2 regions of the Streptomyces sp. NPDC050439 genome follow, and region 1 is predicted to be linked to the other one. Evidence: riboswitches for the same ligand, from Rfam matches in the RefSeq annotation. Region 1 holds a riboswitch; the other holds the start of a gene.
What was found. A riboswitch is a leader RNA that binds a small molecule or an ion and turns the genes downstream of it on or off. The one in region 1 is predicted to bind glycine.
Positions count from the first base shown of each region.

Region 1 (9,804 bases):
GACGTGCGACGATGTGCGGCATGCCGCAGCAGCCCCCCGTTCGGAGCACCCCCTCGCGCCCCCGGCGTCCGGACGCCTCCATGTCGCTGCTGAACACGGTCATGGACCACAGTCTGGACGAGGGTTACGCCGAGGCGGCGGCCCGGAAGAAGGCCAGTGGTGCCGGCGGCGTGCCGCGTCCGCTGCGGGCGAAGCTCGGTCTGGCCCTCGGTCTTGTGCTCGCGGCCCTGGTGGTGACGGTGGGTGCCGCGCAGGCGCGGATAGCGGCTCCGGTGGTCGCCAAGGAGCGCGCGGAGCTCATCGACCGGATCGAGTCGGCGACCTCGGACGCCGACGAGCTCGAAGGGGACGTCGAGACGCTCCGCGACGACGTGGGCGAGCGGCAGCGTGAGGCGCTGAAGAAACACGGGGGCAGTCAGGGCGAGTTGGTGTCCCTGCTCTCCGGTGCCACCAAGGTCCACGGGACCGGCGTGAAGCTTGTGGTGGACGACGCCAAGGAAGCCGATCAGGGCGGGGGCGGGCCGCGCGAGAGCGCGGGGTTCTCCGACACCGGACGGGTCCGCGACCGTGACATGCAACGGGTCGTCAACGGCCTGTGGCAGTCCGGCGCGGAGGCGATCGCCATCAACGACCAGCGGCTGACGGCGCTGTCGGCGATCAGGGCCGCGGGGGACGCGATACTGGTCGACAACAAGCCGCTGGTACCGCCGTATACGGTGCTTGCCGTGGGCGACGGACAGCGCTTGAGCACGAGATTCCAGAACAGTCGCGACGGTCAGTATCTGCATGCTCTGCAGGAGAACTTCGGCGTCCGGACCAGCATTTCCGTCCAGGATGACGTCCGACTGCCGGCAGCACCGAGTGTGACCGTACGTACAGCAGAGCCGAAGGCAGGAAAGGGCACATCGTGATCGCCGTACTGGGCCTCGTCGTGGGAGTCGTGGCCGGATTGTTGGTCCGGCCCGAGGTTCCGGCCGTGGTCGAGCCGTACCTTCCGATCGCCGTGGTGGCGGCACTCGACGCGGTGTTCGGAGGCCTGCGCGCGATGCTCGACGGCATCTTCGACGACAAGGTCTTCGTGGTGTCGTTCCTCTCGAACGTGGTCGTGGCAGCCCTGATCGTGTTCCTCGGCGACAAGTTGGGCGTGGGCGCCCAGCTCTCCACCGGTGTCGTGGTGGTGCTCGGCATCCGGATCTTCTCCAATGCCGCCGCCATCCGCCGACACGTCTTCAGGGCGTGACGCGGATGGGTACGGAGGAGACGCCCGGGGGCGACAACCGGAGCAGGGAGCTGCCTCCGGAGGTGCGCGGCGTGCCCGCCGAGCCCGGCGACGGCACGGCGCCCGAGCAGGACGAGCAGCAGGACACGCGGCACGGCGAGCCGCAGGACGGGAAGACCCCGCTCAGCGGCCGGCAGCGGCTGGCCCAAGGGCTGTGGCCGCCTCGCGTCACGCGTCCGCAACTCATCGTGGCCCTGCTGCTGTTCGTGCTGGGGCTCGGTCTTGCCATCCAGGTGCGCTCCAACAACGACAGCAGCGCGCTGCGCGGGGCACGTCAGGAAGATCTCGTACGCATCCTCGATGAACTCGATGACCGTACACAGCGTCTGGAAGGTGAGAAGCAGCGTCTCGAGGACCAGCGCACCGGGCTTGAGAACAGCTCGGACCAGGCCGAGGAGGCTCGCAAGCAGACGGTCGAGAAGGAGCGTCAACTCGGCATTCTGGCGGGCACCGTGGCAGCGCAGGGTCCTGGAATCACGCTGACCATCGATGACAAGAAGGGGTCGGTCGAGGCGGACATGCTGCTTGACGCCATCCAGGAGTTGCGTGCCGCGGGTGCCGAGGCCATCCAGATCAATGATGTACGCGTAGTGGCCAACACCTATCTTTCGGATACGGACAGTGGTGGTGTCCGGGTGGACGGCCGCAAGGTCGGCAAGCCCTACCGGTTCAAGGTGATCGGCAAGCCGCAGGACCTCGAGCCGGCGCTGAACATCCCAGGTGGAGTGGTGCAGACTCTGGAGAAGGAGCAGGCCACCGCCACCGTGACACGAGCGGAGAAGATCGTGGTGGACGCCTTGCGAGCGGCGAAGCGGCCTGACTACGCTCGGTCGTCGTCGCAGTGAGGCGGGGGTGCATGGGGGCCGCCGGTCAAGGGCATGAGGTTGCGGGGGGTCGGCGCACCGTAAGCGTGGTGCGTGGTGGAAACTGTTTGGTGGATACGGACGTTGTGAGGATGTCTGTGCTGCCGATGTACGCCGGTGTGTGCAATCAGGGTTCGTCCTGCCCCACGGGCGGGTCTGTTTCGGTCAAGGGGAATCGCCCGTGAAGTTGTTTGCGAAGTTGTTCGGCAAGAGCGCACGTGAGGACAGTGGCAATCCCGCCACCGCCCGGCACCGTGCCCCGCGCCATGGAGATGCCGAGGAGCAGGGCGCCGAGCGCCCGATGTTCCGTGACCAGGTCGGTGGGCCAGGCGGTGACATTTCGGGCGCGCAGGGCGCGTCGTCTGTTGACCCTGCCGGTCCGGGCCGCATAGGTTTCGGAGAACCGTCAACCTCAAGTACGGGTGGAGGGTTTACCCCCGATCCGTACGCATCGAATGCCCCCGCGGGGCAGCCGCGGCAGGAGGATCCGTCCATGGCCCTGGTGTGTACGAGGTGCGGGAACCGCAACGCCGAGGCGAGCCGGTTCTGCTCCAACTGCGGCGCGCCGCTGCGGGCCGGGGCCGCGCCGGAGCGTCCGTCCGAGACGACCTCCACGATCTCCATCTCGGGCCTGGAGGCCTACGACGCGGAGGTGACGGGGCAGACCGCCTCGCCGGCCCTCTCGCCGGAGGCCCAGGCCGCCGTTGACGCACTGCCGCTCGGTTCCGCGCTCCTCGTGGTGCGCCGTGGGCCGAACTCGGGCAGCCGCTTCCTTCTGGACGGCGAGCTGACCACGGCGGGGCGCCACCCGCAGAGCGACATCTTCCTGGACGACGTGACCGTCTCGCGCCGTCACGTGGAGTTCCGTCGCCTCGGGGACGGTTCCTTCACCGTCGCCGACGTGGGCAGCCTCAACGGCACGTACGTCAACCGGGAGCGCATCGACTCGGTCGCGCTGTCGAACGGCGACGAGGTGCAGATCGGCAAGTACCGGCTGGTCTTCTACGCGAGCCAGCGGGGCATCGGCATCTGACCGTCAGGAAGGTCCATGCTTCAAACACCGAGGGGCGGTGCCGGTAACGGCACCGCCGCCGAGGACCGTCGGATGATGAGCATCGGCGCGGTGTTGAACGCGCTGCGTGACGAGTTTCCCGAGGTCACGATCTCCAAGATCCGGTTCCTGGAGTCGGAGGGGCTCATCGAGCCGGAGCGCACTCCGTCGGGCTATCGCAAGTTCAGCACTCAGGACGTCGAGCGGCTCGGTCACGTCCTGAGGATGCAACGGGACCACTATCTGCCGCTCAAGGTGATCCGGGAGCACCTGGACGCCATGGAGCGCGGGGAGCGGGTCTCTGTGCCCTCCCTGGGGCAGCCTCGCGAGCCCGGTGACGCCTGGGGCGTGAGTGACGCCGTGGAGCCCACTGCGGCCCGTGTGGGCCGTGCGGAGCTCCTTGCCGCCGCCGAGATCGACGCGGAGCAGCTCGCCGACTGGGAGGCGTACGGGCTCATCGCGCCCCTGCCGGACGGTGGTTATGACGCGGAGGCCGTGACGGTCGCCGCGCTCGTCGTGGAACTTGGGCGATTCGGTATCGAACCCAGGCATCTGCGCGCCATGAAATCGGCGGCCGAACGTGAGGCCGGCCTGGTCGACCAGGTCGTCGCGCCGCTGCGTCGGCACCGCAATCCGCAGACCAGGGCCCATGCGGAAGCCCGTACGAAGGAACTCGCCGGGCTGACCGGAAAGCTGCATTCTGCACTGGTGCAGACGGCGCTCGGGGTCCGGTTGCCCTGACTCAGGGGGTGCCCGACTACCCAAACCGGCCGGGCACGTCCTAGGGTTGCTGTGTGAACGAGCTCGACGTCGTAGGTGTCCGGGTGGAAATGCCCTCCAACCAACCGATCGTGCTCCTGCGTGAAGTGGGAGGCGATCGATACCTCCCCATCTGGATCGGACCAGGGGAGGCGACCGCGATCGCCTTCGCACAGCAGGGGATGGCGCCCGCACGGCCGCTGACCCACGACCTGTTCAAGGACGTGCTGGAGGCGGTGGGTCAGGAGCTCACCGAGGTGCGCATCACCGACCTTCGGGAAGGTGTCTTCTACGCGGAGCTGGTCTTCGCCAGTGGAGTCGAGGTGAGCGCCCGGCCGTCCGACGCCATAGCGCTCGCGCTCCGTACGGGAACGCCGATCTACGGCAGCGACGGTGTCCTCGACGACGCGGGCATCGCCATCCCGGACGAGCAGGAGGACGAGGTGGAGAAGTTCCGCGAGTTCCTCGACCAGATCTCTCCCGAGGACTTCGGCACCAACAGCCAGTAGGCCGTCGTTTCCGGGGCCCTGCTGACCATTCGGCTAGCCTTTCCCGGCGGTACGGGACAGCAAACCACTCTTAGGGTGATTATCACTCGGCGTGCCGAGTGTGGCGATCGTTGACGAGCCCCTGGTGACTGCCTACCGTCGTGAAGGCAGGTCAAGGACGGAGGTCGGCGTGAGAAGCAGCGGCGACGGTACGGCGATGGGTGGGCCGTATCCGCTTCACAGCAGCACGGCCGGTCACTCTCCGCAGAGGCCGATGGCGGTTCAGGGGAGCGTTCAGGGGAGCGGGGACGCCACGTCCGGACCGTCCGAACAGGAACAGATCGGTTACCGGGGACCGACCGCGTGCGCGGCCGCCGGGATCACGTACCGACAGCTCGACTACTGGGCCCGTACGGGCCTCGTGGAGCCCAGTGTGCGGTCCGCGGGCGGTTCGGGGACCCAGCGGCTCTACAGCTTCCGGGACGTCGTCGTCCTGAAGATCGTGCGGCGCTTCCTCGACACGGGTGTGTCCCTGCAGAACATCCGGACCACGGTCCAGCATCTGCGTGACCGCGGTTTCCAGGACCTGGAGCGGATGACGCTCATGAGCGACGGCGCGACGGTCTACGAGTGCACGTCGCCCGACGAGGTCCACGACCTGCTCCAGGGCGGCCAGGGCATCTTCGGGATCGCCGTGGGTGTCGTGTGGCGGGACGTGGAGGGGGCTCTCTCCCAGTTGCACGGGGAGCGGATCGACACCGGGGAGACGCTGGTGCGCCAGAACCCCGCCGATGAGCTCGCGAGGCGGCGCAACAGAGCCGTGTGAGGCCGCGTTGTCAGTGGCGTAAGGCAGCATCGGAGATGTGAGAACCGCGCCCACGATCCTGCACCTCGACATGGATGCCTTCTACGCGTCCGCGGAGCAGGCCGCGAAGCCGAGTCTGCGCGGGAAAGCCGTGGTCGTGGGCGGGCTCGGACCGCGGGGCGTGGTGGCCACCGCCTCGTACGAGGCGCGGAAGTTCGGTGTGCACTCGGCGATGCCGATGGGGCAGGCGCGGCGCCTGGCGCCCAATGCCGCCTATCTCGTGCCCCGCTTCGGGCTCTACCGCGAGATCAGCGACCAGGTGATGACGCTGTTGCGGGAGCTGTCGCCGCTGGTGGAGCCGCTCAGTCTGGACGAGGCCTTCGTCGACCTGGAGGCGGGCGGGGTGGCCGACGACCAGGCGTCCGCGCTGGAGGTGGGCGAGCGATTGCGCGCGGACATCAAGGCGGTGACGGGGCTCGCGGGGTCGGTCGGGCTCGCCGCGTCCAAGATGCTGGCGAAGATCGCCTCGGAGGAGGCCAAGCCCGACGGGCTGCGGCTGATAGTGCCGGGCACCGAGCGGGACCTGCTCGCCCCGATGTCGGTGCGGACCCTGCCCGGCGTCGGTCCTGCCACCGGGGACCATCTGCGGCGGGGCGGGATCACGACGGTGGGGGAGATCGCGGAGGCGGGCGAGGACGAGCTCGTACGGCTCCTGGGGAAGTCGCACGGCAGCGCGCTGTACGCGATGGCGCTGGCGCGGGACGAGCGGCCCGTGGTGGCGGAGCGGGAATCGAAGTCGGTCAGTGTCGAGGACACGTACGACGTGGACATCCATGACCGGGTCCGGGTCAGGGGCGAGGTCGCGCGGCTCGCCGAGCGGTGTGTGGAGCGGCTGCGGGCGGCCGGGCACTCGGGGCGGACCATCGTCCTGAAGGTGCGGCGGTTCGACTTCTCGACGCTGACGAGGTCCGAGACGCTGCGTGGGCCCACGGACGACCCCGGGGTGGTGCGTGAGGCCGCCGCGCGGCTTCTGGAGGCCGTGGACACCACCGGAGGGGTGCGGCTCCTCGGGGTGGGCGTCACGGGGCTCGCGGACTACACGCAGGAGGACCTGTTCGCGCAGGCGCAGGCCCAGGCTCAGGCCGAAGCCCGGGCGGAGGCCGCGCAGGCCCTGGAGACGCAGCAGGAGGCCGAGGAGGAGCGGGCCGGGGAGGCCGCGGCACAGGCCGTGGCCGAGACGGTGACGGAGCCGGCCGTTCCCGCCGAGCGGCGGTGGGCCGCCGGGCACGACGTGCGGCACGCCGAGTACGGGCACGGGTGGGTGCAGGGCAGTGGCCTGGGGCGGGTCACGGTTCGCTTCGAGACGCCGGAATCGTCGGTGCCGGGGCGGGTGCGGACGTTCCGTACGGATGACCCGGCGCTCGAGCCCGCCGAGCCGTTGCCCCTGGTGGCGGCCCCCGAGGCGGTGGAGCCTCGGTGACGCCGGGGGTGTCAGGGGGGTGTCAGGTGTTCTCCTGCCCCGCGATGTTGCCGAAGTCCTTGTCCGGCGGTGATGTGGAGGGCGGGGGCGTGATGTCCAGGCCGTAGTGGTGGTAGAGCTGCAGTTCCTGTTCGGGGGAGAGGTGGCGGCCCACACCGAAATCCGGGGCGTCCTTGATCAGTGAGCGCTCGAAGGGGATGTGCAGGGTGCCGTCGTTCCTGAGCTCGCTCGGTTCCAGGGGGACGAAGGTGTCCCGGCTGAACAGGCCCGTGCGTATGGCCGCCCACTCCGGGGCGCCGGTGGCGTCGTCGAGATAGACCTCGTCGATCGTGCCGATCTTGGCCCCGTTCCGGTCGAACGCCTTCCGGCCGATCAAATTGCGCGGATCGATGTCGGTCTGCACGGGCCCTCCAACTGGTCGAGGCTTGTCGAAGTGGGGCTTAACTCATCCTCGTTCGTTCGCAATCACTACGAAAGAGCACTTCGGGGCAGGTGGCCACTCGAGGGAACGGTCACGGTCCTCGCTGGTAGGCTGGCGCTTGGCTGCTGACCCTGTGCGGGAGAGCTCTCCGGTTGACACTCCGGAGGCGCCGAAGGAGCAACTCCTCCCCGGAATCTCTCAGGCCCCTGTACCGCACGGACGAGGTCACTCTGGAAAGTAGGGCGGGCGTCGGGCGGGCACGTCCGGTCCCCTTCCTCACCGACGGTGAAAGCCGGTACGGCGCCTCTCCTGGGGCACGGACCGGTGAAACTCTCAGGTTGAGATGACAGAGGGGGAGGCCGTCCGGGTACCCGCGCCGTGGTGCCCCTCGCAGGTCGCGTCAGACCAGGAGGCCTCCGCAATGACCGCCACACCTCGTATCCCGCTCTCCCAGCTCGAACAGGGCATTCCCTTCGAGCAGCGGCACATCGGTCCCGATGTGGAAGCACGGGCCAAGATGCTCGCGCAGGTCGGGTACGGCTCGCTCGACGAGCTCACCGCGGCCGCCGTGCCGGATGTGATCAAGAACGCCGAGGCGCTGAACCTGCCCGGCGCGCGTTCCGAGGCCGAGGTGCTCGCCGAGCTGCGCTCCCTCGCCGACCGTAACCAGGTCCTCGATTCCATGATCGGACTCGGCTACTACGGGACCTTCACGCCGCCGGTGATCCTGCGGAACGTGATGGAGAACCCCGCGTGGTACACCGCTTACACGCCGTACCAGCCCGAGATCTCCCAGGGGCGTCTTGAGGCGCTGCTCAACTTCCAGACCGTCGTCGCCGAGCTGACGGGGCTGCCCACCTCCGGTGCGTCGCTCCTTGACGAGGGGACCGCGGCGGCCGAGGCCATGGCCCTTTCGCGGCGCATGGGCAAGGTCAAGGACGGCGTCTTCCTCGTCGACGCCGACGCGTTGCCGCAGACCATCGCCGTGATCCGGACCCGCGCCGAGCCGACCGGTGTCGAGGTCGTCGTCGCCGATCTGAGCGAGGGCATCCCGGCCGAGGTCGCCGAGCGCGGTGTCGTCGGCGTGCTGATCCAGTACCCCGGCGCCTCCGGTGCCGTACGTGACATAAAGCCGCTCATCGAGCAGGCGCACGAGCTCGGTGCCGTCGTCTCCGTCGCCGCCGACCTGCTTGCCCTGACGCTGCTCACCTCGCCCGGTGAGCTCGGCGCCGACATCGCCGTCGGCACGACGCAGCGCTTCGGCGTCCCGATGGGCTTCGGCGGTCCGCACGCCGGTTACATGGCGGTGCGCGAGAAGTTCGCGCGCAGCCTGCCGGGGCGGCTCGTCGGTGTCTCCGTGGACGCGGACGGCAACAAGGCCTACCGGCTGGCGCTGCAGACCCGTGAGCAGCACATCCGCCGCGAGAAGGCCACCAGCAACATCTGTACCGCTCAGGTGCTGCTCGCCGTGATGGCCGGAATGTACGCCGTCTATCACGGGCCCGAGGGCCTCAAGGCCATCGCACGGCGTACCCACCGCTACGCGACCGTGCTCGCCGCGGGGCTCACCGCGGGCGGCGTCGAGGTCGTGCACGGCGCGTACTTCGACACGCTGACCGTGCGGGTGCCCGGAAAGGCCGAGGCGCTCGTCGCCGCGGCCCGCGAGGGTGGCGTCAACATCCACCAGGTCGACGCCGACCACGTCTCCCTGGCCTGCGACGAGACCACCACGCGCAAGCAACTGACGGCGATCTGGGGTGCGTTCGGGGTCGAGGGCGACATCGAGGCGCTCGACGCCGAGACCGCTGACTCGCTCCCGGCGGCGCTGCTGCGCGGCGACGAGTACCTCACGCACCCCGTCTTCCACCAGTACCGCTCCGAGACCGCCATGCTGCGTTACCTGCGCAAGCTGGCCGACCGCGACTACGCGCTCGACCGCGGCATGATCCCGCTGGGCTCCTGCACCATGAAGCTCAACGCGACCACCGAGATGGAGCCGGTCACCTGGCCCGAGTTCGGGCAGCTGCACCCCTTCGCGCCTGCCCAGCAGGCGCAGGGCTATCTGACGCTCATCCGTGAGCTGGAGGAGCGGCTCGCCGAGGTCACCGGGTACGACAAGGTCTCGCTGCAGCCCAACGCCGGTTCGCAGGGCGAGCTCGCCGGACTGCTCGCCGTGCGCGGCTACCACCGCGCCAACGGCGACGACCAGCGCACCGTCTGCCTCATCCCGTCCTCCGCGCACGGCACCAACGCCGCGAGCGCCGTCATGGCCGGCATGAAGGTCGTCGTCGTCAAGACCAGCGACGACGGCGAGATCGACATAGACGACCTGCGCGCCAAGATCGAGAAGCACCGCGACGAGCTGTCGGTGCTCATGATCACCTACCCGTCCACGCACGGTGTCTTCGAGGAGCACGTCGCCGACATCTGCGCCCAGGTGCACGAGGCGGGCGGCCAGGTGTACGTCGACGGGGCGAACCTCAACGCCCTGGTGGGTCTCGCCCAGCCCGGCAAGTTCGGCGGCGACGTCTCGCACCTGAACCTGCACAAGACCTTCTGCATCCCGCACGGCGGCGGCGGCCCCGGCGTCGGCCCGGTCGGCGTGCGCGAGCACCTCGCGCCGTACCTGCCCAACCACCCGCTGCAGCCCGCCGCGGG
Region 1 is NZ_JBFAJT010000018.1:3,552-13,355, forward strand. Features, by position in the region: gene AB0I66_RS42450 (DUF881 domain-containing protein) at 12-911, shown strand; gene AB0I66_RS42455 (small basic family protein) at 908-1,240, shown strand; gene AB0I66_RS42460 (DUF881 domain-containing protein) at 1,246-2,124, shown strand; gene AB0I66_RS42465 (FHA domain-containing protein) at 2,207-3,175, shown strand; gene AB0I66_RS42470 (MerR family transcriptional regulator) at 3,191-3,934, shown strand; gene AB0I66_RS42475 (bifunctional nuclease family protein) at 3,988-4,461, shown strand; gene AB0I66_RS42480 (MerR family transcriptional regulator) at 4,631-5,266, shown strand; gene AB0I66_RS42485 (DNA polymerase IV) at 5,304-6,725, shown strand; gene AB0I66_RS42490 (PRC-barrel domain-containing protein) at 6,748-7,128, opposite strand; glycine riboswitch at 7,273-7,370, shown strand; gene gcvP (aminomethyl-transferring glycine dehydrogenase) at 7,568-9,804, shown strand, end outside.

Region 2 (9,804 bases), on a different contig from region 1:
CGTGAAGGCCTCCTCGAAAGCCTGGACACCCTGCGCGAGACGCATCCCGGGCTCGCCACCGTCCTGGTCACGCACCACCTGGAGGAGCTCCCGGCGGGCACGACGCACGCGCTGCTGCTGCGCGACGGCCGCGTGCTCGCCTCCGGCGCCGTGGACGACGTACTGACGAGCGATCAGGTCAGCAAGTGCTTCGACCACCCGGTGCGGCTCGAGCGCACGGAAGGGCGGTGGAGCGTGCGGGCGGCGCGGCGCGCCCGCTGAGCACGCGGGAGGGGCCCGGTGCTTTCGCGTGCCGGGCCCCTCCTGCGTGCGGCCACTACTTCTTGTTCAGGCTCGCCCAGAACTCGTCGAAGGAGAGGCGCTTGTCCTTGTCGGTGTCCTTCGTGCCGATCACGGCCTCGGCCACCGTCTCGGTGACGTAGAAGTCCCCCATCTTGGCCATGGCCGACTTCCACTCCGCCGCTGTGATGAAGCCGTCGCCGTCCGCGTCGAACTGGTCGAACGTCTTGCGCGCTTCCTCGATGTCCGCCACCGGATCCACCCCTTCTTCGTGCACTGCTGACGAGGGCTAGGGTATCGGCCGTCCGAGGACGCGATCACAAGGAGTACGCCCATGGCCAGCACCCCTGCCTCGCTCGGCGCGATCCTCGACGCGGCGGCCCACGGTCGGTTCCCGCCGCCCGACGGCACGACCACCGTCGTGCCGCAGCCCTGTCACCGCGACGCGGGCGTGATCGCCTTCACCGCGCACTCGGTGGTGTTCACGGACGAGGACCCGCGATGGGTGCACGCCACCCTCGCGGCGCTCGACTGCGATCCGCTGGCCGCAACGATGAACCCGCGCTTCCTCGCCGCCTTCCTGGACCGCACGGGCCGCGTGACGGACACCACCGACCTCCTGACCGTGGCCGACACCCTGCCGGGCGCCCCCGACCCGGCCCTGGACCTGCGCGAGATCGACGACCCCGACCACCCCCGGGTGACACGCGCCCGCAAGCGCCGCGACGACGTACGGGTGTGGGCGTCCGCCGGAGGCGGGGTGCTGGTCCTGGGTCGCGGACTCGCCGGGCGCTGGGAGGCGGCCATCGAGGTCGACGAGGACGTACGCCACCGGGGCCTGGGCCGCGCGCTGGCCCTGGCCGCCCGGCACCTGGTGCCCGGCGTGTCCCACGTGTGGGCGCAGCAGTCCCCGGGCAACGCGCGCAGCGTGCGGGTCTTCCAGGCGGCGGGATACCGGCCGGTGGGCGCGGAGGCCCTGTTCGTGGCGCGGTGAAGGCCGCCGGTGGCCGGGGGACTCAGCACTCGATGATGTTCACCGCGAGCCCGCCCCGCGCCGTCTCCTTGTACTTGACGCTCATGTCGGCGCCCGTGTCCTTCATGGTCTTGATGACCTTGTCGAGGGACACCTTGTGGCTGCCGTCGCCGCGCATCGCCATCTTCGCCGCGGTCACGGCCTTGACCGCCGCCATGCCGTTGCGCTCGATGCACGGGATCTGGACGAGGCCGCCGACCGGGTCGCAGGTCAGGCCGAGGTTGTGCTCCATGCCGATCTCGGCCGCGTTCTCGACCTGCTCGGGGCTGCCGCCGAGCACCTCGGCGAGGGCGCCCGCCGCCATCGAGCAGGCGGAGCCGACCTCGCCCTGGCAGCCGACCTCGGCGCCGGAGATCGAGGCGTTCTCCTTGAAGAGCATGCCGATCGCGCCGGCCGCGAGGAGGAAGCGGACCACGCCGTCCTCGTCGGCGCCGGGGATGAAGTTCATGTAGTAGTGCAGGACCGCCGGGATGATGCCCGCGGCGCCGTTCGTCGGGGCGGTCACGACGCGGCCACCCGCGGCGTTCTCCTCGTTCACGGCCATCGCGTAAAGGGTGATCCACTCCATGGCGCGGGCCTGCGGGTCGCCCTCGGCCCGGAGCTGGCGTGCCGAGTTGGCGGCGCGGCGGCGTACCTTGAGGCCGCCCGGCAGGATGCCCTCGCGGGACATGCCGCGCGAGACGCAGGACTGCATGACGCCCCAGATGTCGAGCAGACCCGAGCGGATCTCCTGCTCCGTGCGCCACGCCTTCTCGTTCTCCAGCATCAGCGCGGAGATGGAGAGGCCGGTCTCCTTGGCCAGGCGCAGCAGCTCGTCGCCGGTGCGGAAGGGGTGCTTGAGGACCGTGTCGTCCGGCACGATCGGGTTCTCGCCGGCCACCGCGTCGTCGTCCACGACGAAGCCGCCGCCCACGGAGTAGTACGTCTTCTCCAGGACGAGTCCGCCGTCGTGGTCGTAGGCGAAGATCGTCATGCCGTTGGCGTGGTACGGCAGGGCCTTGCGGCGGTGCAGGACCAGGTCCTCGTCGAAGTCGAAGTCGATCTCGTGCATGCCGAGGACGTTGATGCGGCCGCTCGACTTGATCTGCTCGACGCGGTCGTCCGCCGACTCCACGTCGACCGAGCGGGGCGACTCGCCCTCCAGGCCGAGCAGCACCGCCTTGGGGGTGCCGTGGCCGTGGCCCGTCGCGCCGAGCGAGCCGTAGAGCTCGGCCCGTATGGCGGTGGTGTGGGCCATCAGGCCCTCGTTCTTGAGGCGGCTCGCGAAGATGCGGGCGGCGCGCATGGGACCGACCGTGTGGGAGCTGGACGGGCCGATGCCGATCGAGAACAGGTCGAAGACCGAGAGGGCCACGAGAAACTCCAATGGTGGTTGGTAGACGCCGTTGTCTGCCGGGGTGGTGCAGAAAGCAGGGCGTGAGCCGGGGCATGGGCCGGGGCACCGCACTCACTGTCCTCACTGTCCAGTGTGCGCGGTGCCCCGAAGGTCCGTACGAAAGAAAGCGTACGAAAATGCTACAGGTTGGGGTACAGCGGGTGCTTTTCCGCCAAGGCGGAGACGCGGGCCTTCAGGGATTCCGCGTCGAAGCCCGGCTTCAGCGCCTCGGCGATGATGTCGGCGACCTCACGGAAGTCGTCCTCCTGGAAGCCACGGGTCGCGAGCGCGGGCGTACCGATCCGCAAGCCCGAGGTGACCATCGGGGGGCGCGGGTCGTTCGGGATCGCGTTGCGGTTGACCGTGATGCCGACCTCGTGGAGGCGGTCCTCGGCCTGCTGGCCGTCGAGCTCGGAGTTGCGCAGGTCCACCAGGACCAGGTGCACGTCCGTGCCGCCGGACAGGACGTCGACGCCGACGGCCTTCGCGTCGTCCTGCACCAGGCGCTCGGCCAGGATGCGGGCGCCGTCCAGGGTGCGCTGCTGGCGCTCCTTGAACTCCTCCGAGGCCGCGACCTTGAAGGAGACGGCCTTGGCCGCGATCACGTGCTCCAGCGGGCCGCCCTGGAAGCCGGGGAAGACCGCGGAGTTCAGCTTCTTCGCGAACTCCTTGTCGCGGGCCAGGATGACGCCGCCGCGCGGGCCGCCGAGGGTCTTGTGCGTGGTGGAGGTGACCACGTCCGCGTACGGCACCGGGTTCGGGTGCAGACCGGCGGCGACGAGACCGGCGAAGTGCGCCATGTCGACCCACAGCTTCGCGCCGACCTCGTCGGCGATCCGGCGGAACTCCGCGAAGTCCAGCTGACGCGGGTAGGCGGACCAGCCCGCGATGATCACCTTGGGGCTGTTCTCCTTGGCCAGGCGCTCGACCTCGGCCATGTCGACCAGACCGGCCTCGTCCACGTGGTACGCGACCACGTTGAACTGCTTGCCGGAGAAGTTCAGGCGCATGCCGTGGGTGAGGTGCCCGCCGTGCGCCAGGTCCAGGCCGAGGATCGTGTCGCCGGGCTTGGCGATCGCGAAGAGGGCGGCCTGGTTGGCGGAGGCGCCGGAGTGCGGCTGGACGTTGGCGTACTCGGCGCCGAACAGGTCCTTGATCCGGTCGATCGCGATCTGCTCGGTGACGTCGACGTGCTCGCAGCCGCCGTAGTAACGGCGGCCGGGGTAGCCCTCGGCGTACTTGTTGGTGAGGACCGTGCCCTGGGCCTCCATGACGGCGACCGGAGCGAAGTTCTCCGAGGCGATCATTTCCAGGGTGGACTGCTGACGGTGGAGCTCGGCGTCGACGGCGGCGGCGACGTCCGGGTCCAGCTCGTGGAGAGGGGTGTTGAGAAGCGACATCAGGTGGTCCCTAAGGGTCTTCGGGGGGCTTCAGCTGCCGGAGAACTCGGTGTACTCGTCCGCGGAGAGCAGGTCCTTCGGCTCCTCCGTGATCCGTACCTTGAAGAGCCAACCACCCTCGAACGGGGCGGAGTTGACCAGCGAAGGGTCGTCCACGACGTCCTGGTTCGACTCGACGACCTCACCGGTCACCGGCGAGTACAGGTCGCTGACCGACTTGGTCGACTCGAGCTCGCCGCACGTCTCGCCCGCGGTCACCGCGGCACCGGCCTCGGGCAGGTCGGCGTAGACGACGTCACCGAGCGCGTTGGCCGCGTGCTCGGTGATGCCGACCGTCGCCACACCGTCCACGGGGGCCGAGAGCCACTCGTGCTCCTTGCTGTAACGCAGCTGCTGGGGGTTGCTCATGACCTGAATTCTCCTGTACGCGGGGGAGTGCTGATGGACGAGGCTGTTGTGCGGGGTGTCACTTCTGGCGCTTGTAGAACGGCAGCGCCACGACCTCGTACGGCTCGTGCGTGCCCCGGATGTCCACTCCGACACCCTCGCTGCCGGGGGTGGCGTGCGCCGCGTCGACGTACGCGATGGCGATCGGCTTGCCAAGGGTCGGGGACGGGGCACCCGAGGTGACCTCGCCGATGACCTTGCCGTCGGCGACCACGGAGAAACCCGCGCGCGGGACCCGGCGGCCCTCGGCGACCAGACCGACCAGCTTGCGCGGGGGAGCGGCCTCGGCGCGCTCGGCGGCCGCCGTGAGCGCCGCGCGCCCCACGAAGGTGTCGGACTGCGAGGTCTTCTCGAACTTGACGACCCGGCCGAGGCCCGCGTCGAAGGGCGTCAGCTCCGCGGTCAGCTCGTGCCCGTACAGCGGCATGCCCGCCTCCAGGCGCAGCGTGTCGCGGCAGGAGAGCCCGGCGGGGACCAGGCCCGCGGGCTCGCCCGCCTCCATGAGCGCGCCCCACAGCTTCTCGGCGTCGCCGGGTGCGACGAAGAGCTCGAAGCCGTCCTCGCCGGTGTAGCCCGTGCGGGCGATCAGCGCGGGCACGCCCGCGACCGTGCCGGGCAGGCCCGCGTAGTACTTCAGGCCGTCCAGGTCGGCGTCCGTGAGTGACTTCAGGATGCCGGGGGACTCGGGACCCTGGACGGCGAGCAGGGCGTACGCGTCACGGTCGTCGCGGACCTCGGCGTCGAAGCCCTCGGCGCGGGCGGTCAGCGCGTCGAGCACCACCTGGGCGTTCGAGGCGTTGGCCACCACCATGTACTCGGGGGCCTCGGGCTCGCCGAGCCGGTAGACGATCAGGTCGTCCAGGATGCCGCCGTCCTCGGCACAGATCATCGTGTAGCGGGCGCGGCCGACACCGATGGAGCCGATGTTGCCGACGAGCGCGAAGTTCAGGAGGTCCACGGCCTCGGGCCCCGAGACCGTGATCTCGCCCATGTGGGAGAGGTCGAAGAGACCGGCCTTGGTGCGCACGGCGTTGTGCTCGTCGCGCTCGCTCGCGTACCGCAGCGGCATGTCCCAGCCCGCGAAGTCGGTCATGGTCGCGCCGAGCGCACGATGCACGGCATCGAGTGCGGTCAGACGGGGGGCAGTACTCATTCGTGGAACTCCCAGGGGCATGACGGGCGAGGTCGATCCTCCCCATCTGTCATCGGAACCTGAGAGGTTCACCACGACCCGTACGTATGGGGGTCATGACTTGCACCTTGGGTGGAGCCGCGCAGGCGGCCCGCTTTTCAGATGTGCCTCGCCCGCGCGGTACGGGGCCTGAGAGATTCAAGGGAGGGACTTGCTCCTTCGGCGCCCCGGTGCGTCATGTGACGGCCACCGGGAACTCTCCCGCGCGGATTCAAACGGCCTGTATGGAGTTTGCGCGCACATCATTGCACGCGCCTGCGTCACAGGGCAGTGCCAGTCCAGTAATGCTGTTGTGCCGCATTACCTTCTCTTTACACTTGCCGGGGAAGCTGCGGGAAGCAGGTACGTGACCGCTAAGGGGAGGCCGATCACGGTGCGCAGGACGAGCGTCTACGCGACCAACACAGGGGTGGCCCTGCCCAAACAGGCCGCCGCCCCCACCAGGGAGAGCTGCGGCCCCCTGCCGGCGGCCGTCGTCCGCGACCTGCGGCAGCGGACGGGCCACAGCCCCTACCGCCTCACGTTCGGCGAGGGCGACCTGATCGTGGTCTCCGGCCTGCCGGGCAGCGGCAAGTCCACGCTGATGCGCAGGGCCGTCGCGGGCCCGCGCATCGACTCGCAGGACACCCGCGACCGCTGGGCCCGGCGCATGCCGGGCCTCCTGCCGTACGCGGTGTACCGCCCGCTGGTCCGCATCGCGCACTACGCGGGCCTGCGCAGAGCCCTGCGCTCCGGCGAGGGCGTCGTGGTGCACGACTGCGGCACCCAGGCCTGGGTGCGCCGCTGGCTGGCCCGCGAGGCGGCGCGGCGCGGCACGACCCTGCACCTGCTGCTGCTCGACGTGCCGCCGGACACCGCCATAGAGGGGCAGCTCGCGCGCGGGCGCGGCGTGTCGCGGTACGCCTTCGCGCGCCACCGCAGGACGGTCGGCCGGCTCGTCGGCGCCGCCGAGCGCGGTGACCTGCCGCGCGGCTGCGGTTCGGCGGTGCTCCTGGACCGGACGGCGGCCGGGGTCCTGCGGGGGATCGGCTTCGAGGGCTGAGCCGCCCGCCGCGTTAGGGTCGTGCCGCAGGCAGAGCGGGACCGATCAGGGGTTAGAAGAGATGGACATTCCGGCGCAGGCGCACGCCCATCCCTATGGAGGATGGCCGGGCAACGAACTCGAAGAGGTGCTCGCGGCATCCCTGGGCACCCCCGGCGCGCCCCAGGCGTCCGCCGGGGCCCGCATCGTCGAGGTGCTCGGCCGCAGCCACCTCTGGGTCCCGCTGCCGAACGGCGGGGCACCGGACAGCGGCACCCTCGACCTGCCCACGCTGGAGATCGACGGCCAGGCATACGTCCCCGTCTTCAGCTCCGAGCAGCAGTTCCGGCAGGCCACCGGCGGGCACATGGGCTGCACGGTGGCGCCCGCCGTGGAGTTCGCGCGCGGCCTGCCCCCGCAGCTGGGCATCGCGGTCAACCCGGACGGCACGGTCGGTGTGCCGCTGCCGCCGCCCGCCGTCGCCGAGCTCTGCCGCGCCGGGCGCACCCCGCTGGACGGCCCCGCGACCGGCGGCCGCGTACGCCTCTTCGAACCGGACTGGCAGGAGGACCCGGTGGACTTCCTGTCCGCCGCCGCCCGCGAGTTCGAGGCCACCGGCGTCGTCCTGAGCGCCCGCCGCTGCCTGGCGAGCGTCGAGGGCGGCGACCCCTCGCTGTTCGTCGGCGTCGAACTGACCTCCTGGGAGGGCAACGCGCGCGAGCTCCCGATGGAGGCCCTGGGCCGGGCCCTGGGGCAGGCCCCGGTGGCCTGGCCGGTGAACCTGGTGCTGCTCGACGTGGCCCAGGACCCGGTCGCCGACTGGATGCGCGAGCGCGTCAGGACCTTCTTCGGCCGGACTCAGGGACACGAGCACGGTCATGTGTAAGGACATGTGCAGGTACGTGTGTGAGGGTGCCGTACGTCAAGTCGGTGTCAGGATCGCCGCTTAAGCTGGTTTCATGAGCCGGAGTTCCACCGGGTCAGCGGGTCATCGCGAAGGGGCGGTTAAGGGTGAGTGCGTCGGGCACGGCTGCGGCCGGGCAGGTCGAGCACATGCTGCGCCAGGTGACGCCGGGGCGCTATGACGCCTACGAGGCGCTCCTGCGGGCGCTCGCCGCCGACCAGGTGTGGATGCTGCTCTGGCACGGCCAGGCCGGATCCCCCGACGCGCAGTACGGGAACATGGAGGTCGAGGGACTCGGTTACGCGCCGTGCGTGACCTCGGCCCAGGAGCTCTCCGCCAGCGGCTGGAACCGTTCGTACGAGGTGGTGGGCGGCCTCGACATCTCCCGCACCCTCTTCCCCGACCACTACGGCCTCTGGCTCAACCCGCACGCGCCCGGCGGCGGTGTCGGCATCCCCTGGCTCGACCTGCGGCGCATCGCGTCGGGCCTCGACCTGCTGCCCGCGGGGCCGCTCAGGCTCACCGAGCCGGCCATCGAGATCCCCCAGTTCTACGCCCTGCTCACGCAGAACGCCCACCGCACGCCCGCGGTCCGCTCGCTGCGCCGCGCCTGGGTGCAGCCCGCGCTCGGCGCCCCGTATCTGGCCATCGGCCTCGATGTGTACGACACCGCCCCGGCGTCGGTCGACGGGGTGCGCACGATGATGCAGCAGTCGATCGCCGCGGTCCCCGACGGCCTGCCCGTGTCGACGGTCGCGATGTCCGACGGGTACGACCCGGTGGCCATGTGGCTGCGCGCCAACGCCCGCCCGTTCTACGACCGCGAGGCCCAGCCCGCCCCGGCGCCCGCGGGCGGTTACGGCTACCCCGCGCAGTACTGAGGCGGACCGCGACCCGCCCCGGCAGGGCCTGGAACCGGCCACCGCGGCTCGTATACCTGCCCCGACTGTCAGGATGTCCGTTCTGATGGCGGAGGGGGGCTATGGGCCCCCGTGGCGCCTTGCGACCCAACTGCCCCGTGTTCGCCCCTCGTTCACCTGCGTCCGGATAACGGAACACCTCGAACAGCATCACGGTTGAGCATCCTTTCCCCGACAAGGCTGGTAACAGATCGCAACCCCGATGAAGACTCCCGCAAGTGGGGCGCTTCGCCCCTGTGTACGACGGACTGATCACGTCGCTACAGCGGCAAGTGCGGGCCGGTCACCACCGGTTGAGAGGGGTCCCTGCCACGATGACGGCACCATTGCATGACACACCTGCGGACGCGGACCCGACGGCGGACGTCGCTCCCGCAGCTGATGCAGGGGTGAGGAAGGTCGAGGGGCGGTCCCTCAAGCAGATCGCCTGGAACCGCCTGAAGCGGGACAAGGTCGCGCTGGCCGGCGGCATCACCGTGCTCGTCCTGGTCTTCGTCGCCGTCTTCGCACCCCTGATCGTCTCCCTGCTGGGCCACCCGCCCAACGAGTTCCATCAGGATGAGCTGGAAGACCTGACGAACCTGCCCAAGGGCGCGTTCGGCGGGATGAGTTGGGACTTCCTCTTCGGAGTGGAGCCCAACAAGGGCCGCGACGTCTTCAGCCGCATCGTCTACGGAGCCCGCATCTCGCTCCTGGTGGCGTTCCTCGCCGCTGTGGTGGCCGTGGTGCTCGGCACGTTCTTCGGCATCATCGCCGGTTACTTCGGCGGCTGGGTCGACGCGCTGATCAGCCGGGTCATGGACGTGCTGCTCGCCTTCCCGCAGCTGCTCTTCGTGATCTCCCTGGTCTCGGTCCTCCCCGACGACCTGCTCGGTCTCACCGGCAGCGGCGTCCGCATCGCCGTGCTGATCCTGGTGATCGGCTTCTTCGGCTGGCCCTACGTCGGGCGCATCGTCCGAGGTCAGACCCTCAGCCTGCGCGAACGCGAGTACGTGGAAGCGGCCCGCAGCCTCGGCGGCGGCCAACGGCACATCCTCTTCCGTGAGTTGCTGCCGAACCTGATCGCGCCGATCACCGTGTACGCGACGCTCATGATCCCCACCAACATCCTCACCGAAGCGGCCCTCAGCTTCCTCGGCGCAGGTGTACGTCCGCCGACCGCCTCCTGGGGCGGCATGCTCCGGGACGCCCTGGCGACGTACGAGCACGATCCGATGTTCATGGTCTTCCCCG
Region 2 is NZ_JBFAJT010000011.1:40,203-50,006, forward strand. Features, by position in the region: gene AB0I66_RS36735 (ATP-binding cassette domain-containing protein) at 1-261, shown strand, start outside; gene AB0I66_RS36740 (EF-hand domain-containing protein) at 317-532, opposite strand; gene AB0I66_RS36745 (GNAT family N-acetyltransferase) at 614-1,273, shown strand; gene AB0I66_RS36750 (L-serine ammonia-lyase) at 1,296-2,666, opposite strand; gene glyA (serine hydroxymethyltransferase) at 2,828-4,087, opposite strand; gene gcvH (glycine cleavage system protein GcvH) at 4,118-4,495, opposite strand; gene gcvT (glycine cleavage system aminomethyltransferase GcvT) at 4,554-5,687, opposite strand; glycine riboswitch at 5,835-5,940, opposite strand; gene AB0I66_RS36770 (AAA family ATPase) at 6,094-6,768, shown strand; gene AB0I66_RS36775 (enhanced serine sensitivity protein SseB) at 6,830-7,633, shown strand; gene AB0I66_RS36780 (enhanced serine sensitivity protein SseB C-terminal domain-containing protein) at 7,759-8,532, shown strand; gene AB0I66_RS36785 (ABC transporter permease) at 8,886-9,804, shown strand, end outside.
Region 2: linked by a shared signal. The riboswitch ahead of gcvT (glycine cleavage system aminomethyltransferase GcvT) and the one ahead of gcvP (aminomethyl-transferring glycine dehydrogenase) in region 1 are both predicted to bind glycine.